2 regions of the Terrihabitans rhizophilus genome follow, and region 1 is predicted to be linked to the other one. Evidence: riboswitches for the same ligand, from Rfam matches in the RefSeq annotation. Region 1 holds a riboswitch; the other holds the start of a gene.
The links. Region 1 has a riboswitch for cobalamin ahead of metE (5-methyltetrahydropteroyltriglutamate--homocysteine S-methyltransferase). Riboswitches for the same ligand answer to the same signal wherever they lie in the genome.
Positions count from the first base shown of each region.

Region 2: linked by a shared signal. The riboswitch ahead of SCD90_RS07055 (TonB-dependent receptor plug domain-containing protein) and the one ahead of metE (5-methyltetrahydropteroyltriglutamate--homocysteine S-methyltransferase) in region 1 are both predicted to bind cobalamin.

Region 1 is NZ_JAXAFJ010000001.1:664,948-668,288, reverse strand. It holds gene metE (5-methyltetrahydropteroyltriglutamate--homocysteine S-methyltransferase) at 1-1,447, opposite strand, end outside; cobalamin riboswitch at 1,565-1,764, opposite strand; gene SCD90_RS02945 (ribonucleoside-diphosphate reductase subunit alpha) at 2,246-3,341, shown strand, end outside.
Region 2 is NZ_JAXAFJ010000003.1:149,344-152,684, forward strand. It holds gene SCD90_RS07055 (TonB-dependent receptor plug domain-containing protein) at 1-1,293, opposite strand, end outside; cobalamin riboswitch at 1,420-1,610, opposite strand; partial or broken gene metH (methionine synthase) at 1,772-3,341, shown strand, end outside.

The DNA.
Region 1 (3,341 bases):
TGGCCTTGCGCAGGAACGCCTTGTAGTCGGCGTCGGAGAGTTGGCCCTTGGTGTTCGCCGCGCGGGCCTTGCGGACTTCATCCGTCTGCGGGAACGAGCCGATTGTGGTGGTGGGGAATGCCGGCAGGCCGAACTCGGCACGCTGGATCGCGCGGCGCTCCGCGAATGGCGCGCGCTCGGCGTCCCCGGGCGTGACGGCGGCAAGGCGCGACTGCACCGCCGTGTCGTGGATCTTGGGCGAGATGCGGCGCGAGGCGGCGGCCAGCGACGAGGCTTCCAGCGCGTCCGCCACGGCGGAACGGCCGCTGTCGAGCGCGCGGCCGAGGATCGCCAGTTCCTCGATCTTCTGCACCGCGAAGGCCAGCCAGGACTTCACGTCCGGATCGAGCTTCGTCTCCTGCTCCAGATCGATGGGCACGTGGAGGAAGGAGCACGAGGCGGAGACGATGATGCCGTCCGCGCCGCGCGCATCGACCACCGGCTCCAGAAGGTCGAGCGTCTTCTCCAGATCGGCCCGCCACACATTGCGGCCGTCGATGACGCCGAGCGAGAGGGCAAGCTCCTTTGGTGCGGCGGCTAGCAATGTGTCGAGCTGCCCCGCGCCGCGCTTGAGATCGACATGCAGGCCGGCGACCGGGAGCGATACGGCGGTGGCGAGATTGTCGCCCAGATTGCCGAAATAGGTCGCAACAAGGATCTTCAGCGAGGGCACGGCCTTCGCCAATTCGGCATAGGCCGTCTTCAGCGCGGCGCGCTCGGGGTCGGTCAGGTCGAGCACGAGCACGGGCTCATCAATCTGCACCCAGTCGGCGCCCTCGGCGGCCAACTGGCGCAGCACCTCGGCATAGACCGGCAGGAGGCCCGGCAGCAGGGACAGCCTGGCGAAGCCGTGCTCACCGCTCTTGCCGAGCTTGAGGAACGTGACGGGACCGACCAGCACCGGGCGGGTGTGCACGCCCAGCGCCTTCGCCTCGCGGAACTCGCGGACAGCCTTGGAGGAGGCTAGCGCGAACTCCTGCCCGGGCGTGAACTCCGGCACGATGTAATGGTAGTTCGTGTCGAACCACTTGGTCATTTCCTGTGCCGGCAGGCCCTTGCCGCCATGGGAATGGCCGTGCTCGCACACCGTCGTGCCATGGGTGCCCCGCGCCATGGCGAAGTAGGTCTCGACAGGCACTTCGCCGCCGGTCCAGCCGTAGATCTTCGGCACGGCGCCGACCATCGCGGCGGTGTCGAGCACATGGTCGTAGAGCGAGAAATCGTTAGAGGGGATCGAGGTGGCCCCCAGCGCCTTCTGGCGCTGCCAGTTTGCGGCGCGCAGCCCCTGCGCCGTTTCGGCGAGTGCCTCCGGCGCTGTCTTGCCGGACCATGAGGCTTCGAGTGCGCTCTTCAGTTCGCGGCGCGGCCCGATGCGCGGAAAGCCAAGGCTGCTGACGGTAATCGACATTGTACCCACCCCAATCTGCTGTGGCGTGGGCATGGGATCGCGTGGCGCGGCGGGGCGGTCCGGCATGGATCGCCCGCGATGCGCAGAATACGCGATCCATCGTGCACCCCGCCGAGGACGTTCTATCTGGCCGGGGCAGGTCTCCTGGCTCGCGGGTCACGGCCCGTGGGTCCTGCCTTCCCGGTGCTTGCGCACCAGTGACGTGGATGGACCCGGGCTCGCCGCTCACAGTTGCGGGGGCAGCTCCGGCACCACACCGGATTCCCTCTTAGCCATGGACGAACGCCGCCCACGGAACCTCGACGGGTGCAGAGTGGCAGTTGGCTGCACATGAGTCAATAAGGATATGCAGATTTCTTTATGTAGAAAGCATGGGTGTAGTCATCCTCTGTGCCTCATCCTGAGCTTGTCGAAGGATGTCGAGTGCGTTCCAGCATCCTTCGACAAGCTCAGGATGAGGTGTCCCTGGTTGGGGCTGCAGTTGAAGTAGGGCTCTCTCGACCGTTTTTGGCGATCTTCCCCGGAACGTTACCGTCTGGTGGAGAGCCCCGTTCTATCCCCGCAGTCCACAGGCTGCTCCACGCGATGGACGCGCCATCTTGCCACCACATCTAGATCGCAGAACAGGTTGCCGCCCAAGCTGTTGTATCCCGGTGACATCGTGAATCTTCTGGGGATAGGTGCCTGTGAGTCCCGCAGTTAGGAGTCGCTAATCGTCTCGAATCGGAAGACGTTCAGGATCAGCCGAGCAGCCAGAACCGCTAAAGAGCGTGGATGTCTGCTCTCGTACACCTATATATGGGGTCTGCCGTGGGAATTAACGTCGATCTGGGCCGTGAGGGCTCTGCAACGCCGGTGCACGCCGTGAACACACCGAAGACCCCCCAGTCCGGCTCCGTGCCGACCTTCCACGTGATCCGCCGCAACGGCTCCGTGACGCCGTTCGACCAGTCCAAGATCGCCATCGCGGTCACCAAGGCCTTCCTCGCCGTCGAGGGCCAGCAGGCCGCCGGTTCGCGCCGCGTGCATGATTCCGTCGAGGCCGTCACCGAGCAGGTCGTCTCCGCGCTGACCCGCCGCGTCGATTCCGAGCGTGCGCTGCACATCGAGGACATCCAGGACCAGGTCGAGCTGGCGCTGATGCGCGGCGAGCACCAGAAGGTGGCCCGCGCCTATGTTCTCTACCGCGAGGAACGCGCCAAGGCGCGCCGCGAGGAGAAGGCCGCCGCCGTCGCGACTGCGCCCGCCGCGCCGTCGCTGCAGGTTCGCGCCCCCGACGGCACCCTGGCGCCGCTCGATGAGGTGCGCCTTAACGCCGTGGTCGCCGAGGCCGTGGCCGGGCTGGACGGCACCGCCGCCGAGCCGGTGCTCGCCGAGACCCGCCGCAACCTCTACAACGGCATCACGCAGGACGAGCTCGCGCTGGCGCTCATCATGTCGGCCCGCACGCTTGTCGAGCAGGAGCCGAACTACGCTTTCGTCTCCGCCCGCCTGCTGAACGACCGGCTGCGCCGCGAAGCCCTGACCTTCATCAACGGCCGCCCCACGCAGGCGACGCAGGCCGAGATGGCCGAAGGCTATGCCGAGTACTTCCAGGCCTATGTGAAGCGGGGCATCGAACTTGACCTGCTCGACACCGAGCTCGCCCGCTTCGACGTGAAGCGCATCGCCGCCGCCATCAAGCCGGAGCGGGACCTGCTGTTCCAGTTTCTTGGCCTGCAGACCCTGTACGACCGCTACTTCCTGCACTCGAACAATGTGCGCTTCGAGCTGCCGCAGGCCTTCTTCATGCGCGTCGCCATGGGTCTCGCCATCCGCGAGATCGACCGCGAGGCCAAGGCCATCGAGTTCTACAGCCTGATCTCGTCGTTCGACTTCATGTGCTCGACGCCGA
Region 2 (3,341 bases), on a different contig from region 1:
CGGGTTCTTGATGCCGGTGCCATACGAGGCGCGGAGCTTGGTGCCGGTGGCTTCGAAGGTGTAGGCGCCGGTCAGGCGATAGGTGGTGTGGTCGCCGAACAGGTCGTTCTGATCGTGCCGCACGCTGCCGGTGAGGAACAGGTCGTCCCAGACACCGAGCTGGTACTGGCCGACAAGGCCGGTCTGCGAGATGGAGCGGTCGAAGCTCGAGAACGAGCTGTCGGTCGTCGCCTCGTCCTCCTCATGCTCGGCCGCGAAGGTCGCCTTGTGCGAGAGGTCGGGCAGCGCGTCGGAGCGGTAGGAGAAGCTGGTCTGGTAATCCAGCTTGGTCTTGTCGCCCACGTTCTCGTAGGTCGGATCGCCTGCAGACAGAAAACGGGTTTCGAGATGCGAGCGGCTGGCGCCGAGGATGTGCTCCCAACGGCCGTCCATCAGGTCCAGCTTGGCCTGTGCCCGGCCGAAGAACTGCTTGCCGTCGACGCCGGCATCGCTGTCGAACGGGCCGTTGCCGAAATCGTCATCCGACTCTCCTTCGAAGTCGGTGCCGCGCCCCACGAAGTCGAAGCGCAGATTGTCGAGCGCCTGAAAGCCGAACTTCGCGAAGGCGGTGCCGTTCTCGTAGCCGTCCTTCTCGCTGAAGCCGCGCCATTCCGATGCGGTGGAGAAGCCATCGGTGCGAAGGCCCTGGGCGCTGACGAGGAAGTCGAACCGTCCTTCCTTGCCGCTTATGGACGCGCCGCCTGCGGCCGTGTTGCGGGTGCCGCCTTCCGCGAACGCGGACAGACGGGGTTTGCCCTCGCCGCGCCGGGTGATGATGTTGATGACACCGCCCACAGCGTCCGAGCCGTAGAGGGCGCTCTGGGGGCCGCGCAGCACCTCGATGCGCTCGATGTCCTGCACCAGGAGGTTGGCGAAGTCGTATTCGCTGTCGGCCGAAGGATCGTTCAGTTCCACGCCGTCGAGCAGGACAAGCGTCTGATTGCCCTCTGAGCCACGGATGCGGACCTGCGTCTTCGCGCCGAGCACGCCGCCGCGGTTCACGGCAACGCCGGGAACGCTTCGCAAGGCGTCGGAGACGAGCCGCACCTGCCGCTGTTCCAGCTCCTCGCGGGTGATGACGGTGACGGCGCTGCCCACCGCCTTCGCCGGCGTCGGCGTGCGGTTGGCCGTGACCACGATCTCCTCGAGATCGGCGGAGACAGTGTCTCCATTCACGACCGGCGTGGTCTGCGCGTGAGCGGTGGTGAGCGTGGCGCACAGCGCGACGGAGGACAGGAGGAAAGCGCGGAACATGAACAAGCCCTGGGCGGAACGCCGAAATGGTGCATCACCCGCGAGCGCCATCCCTCGCGCCCGCTGCCCACGGGCAGACCGGCACTTCAGGACAACCCACCGGCACACCCCGTCCGATGCTTTCGCGCATGACCATGCGTGACGGCAGGTCTCCTGGCTCACGGGTGTCTTCCCGCGCCGCCTTCCCGGATCTCTCCAGTGGCATGTGGCGCGGGACCGCCGTTTACAGTTGCGGGGGCAGCCGCGGCGTTGGGGCAAGCCCCGCACCGCGTTCCCTTTTGATCCTCCTGCGAGGAACCGTCAGCCATGCTCATCCCGCAGATCGCGCCGCATTGCAAAGGGGGCGCGGGCTCATCACCTTGAGAAATCACCGTTTTATGGCTGTCCGGTCACGCTTCTTGGCTGTTGTTGCCTTTTTGCGATAGACCGGGCGCCCGAGGCGGGTCATCCCGCATCGTATCCGCGCCGAGGTAATCCCATGTCCACACGCGAAGAACGCCGCGCCGCTCTCGACGAGCTTGCGAAGACGCGCGTCATCATCCTCGACGGGGCGATGGGCACGGTGATCCAGGGCTACAAGCTTCAGGAAAAGGACTTCCGGGCCGAGCGCTTCCTGGACCATCCGGTGGACCTTCAGGGCAATAACGACCTGCTGACCCTGACGCGGCCGGACGTCATCAAGGCCATCCACCGGCAATATCTCGAAGCCGGAGCGGACATCCTCGAGACCAACACCTTCAACTCCACCACCATCTCGCAGGCCGAGTACAAGCTGGAGCACATCGCGGCCGAGCTGAACCGCGAAGGTGCCCGCTTGGCACGCGAGGCGGCTGATGAGATGGAAGAGGAAACCGGCACCCCGCGCTTCGTGGCCGGGGCGCTGGGTCCGACCAGCCGCACGGCCTCCATCTCGCCGGACGTCAACAATCCCGGCTTCCGCAATGTGTCGTTCGACGAGCTGCGCCTTGCCTACAAGGAAGCCACGCACGCGCTGATCGAGGGCGGCGTCGACATCATCCTCGTGGAGACGATCTTCGACACCCTCAACGCCAAGGCCGCGCTGTTCGGCGTGCAGGAAGTGTTCGACGAGGTGGGCTTCGAACTGCCGATCATGATCTCGGGCACCATCACCGACCTTTCGGGCCGCACCCTGTCCGGGCAGACGACGGAAGCCTTCTGGAATTCCATCCGACATGTGAACCCGTTCAGCGTGGGGCTGAACTGCGCGTTCGGGGCCGAGCAGATGCGCCCCTATGTGGCGGAGCTTTCGCGCGTGGCGGACACGCTCGTCTCGTCCTACCCGAATGCCGGCCTGCCCAACGAGTTCGGCGAGTATGACGAGCAGCCGGAGACCACCGGCGAGCATCTCCATGAATGGAGCCATTCCGGCCTCGTCAACATCGTGGGCGGCTGCTGCGGCACCACTCCGTCGCACATCCGGGCCATCGCCAAGCGCGTCCACGGACTGCCGCCGCGCGAGGTGCCGAAAATCGAGCGCAGGATGCGCCTGTCCGGACTTGAACCCTTCGAGGCCCGCTCGTGAACGACGTCTCCACCGCCAGCTTCATCAATATCGGTGAGCGCACCAACGTCACCGGTTCGGCCCGCTTCAAGAAGCTGATCCTGAACGGCGATTACGACGCCGCGCTCGCCGTTGCCCGCCAGCAGGTGGAGAGCGGGGCGCAGGTCATCGACATCAACATGGACGAGGGCATGCTGGACAGCGAGGCCGCCATGGTCCGCTTCCTGAACCTCGTCGCGTCCGAGCCCGACATCAGCCGCATCCCCGTGATGATCGACAGTTCCAAGTGGAACGTCATCGAGGCCGGGCTCAAATGCGTCCAGGGCAAGTCCATCGTCAATTCCATCAGCCTCAAGGAGGGCGAGGAGCCCTTCCTGCGGCAGGCGCGCCTCATCATGCGCTACGGCGCGGCGGTGGTGGTGATGGCGTTCGACGAGCAGGGCCAGGCCGACACCGCCGACCGTAAGTTCGAGATCTGCGAGCGCTCCTACAAGCTGCTGACGGAGCGCATCGGCTTTCCGCCGGA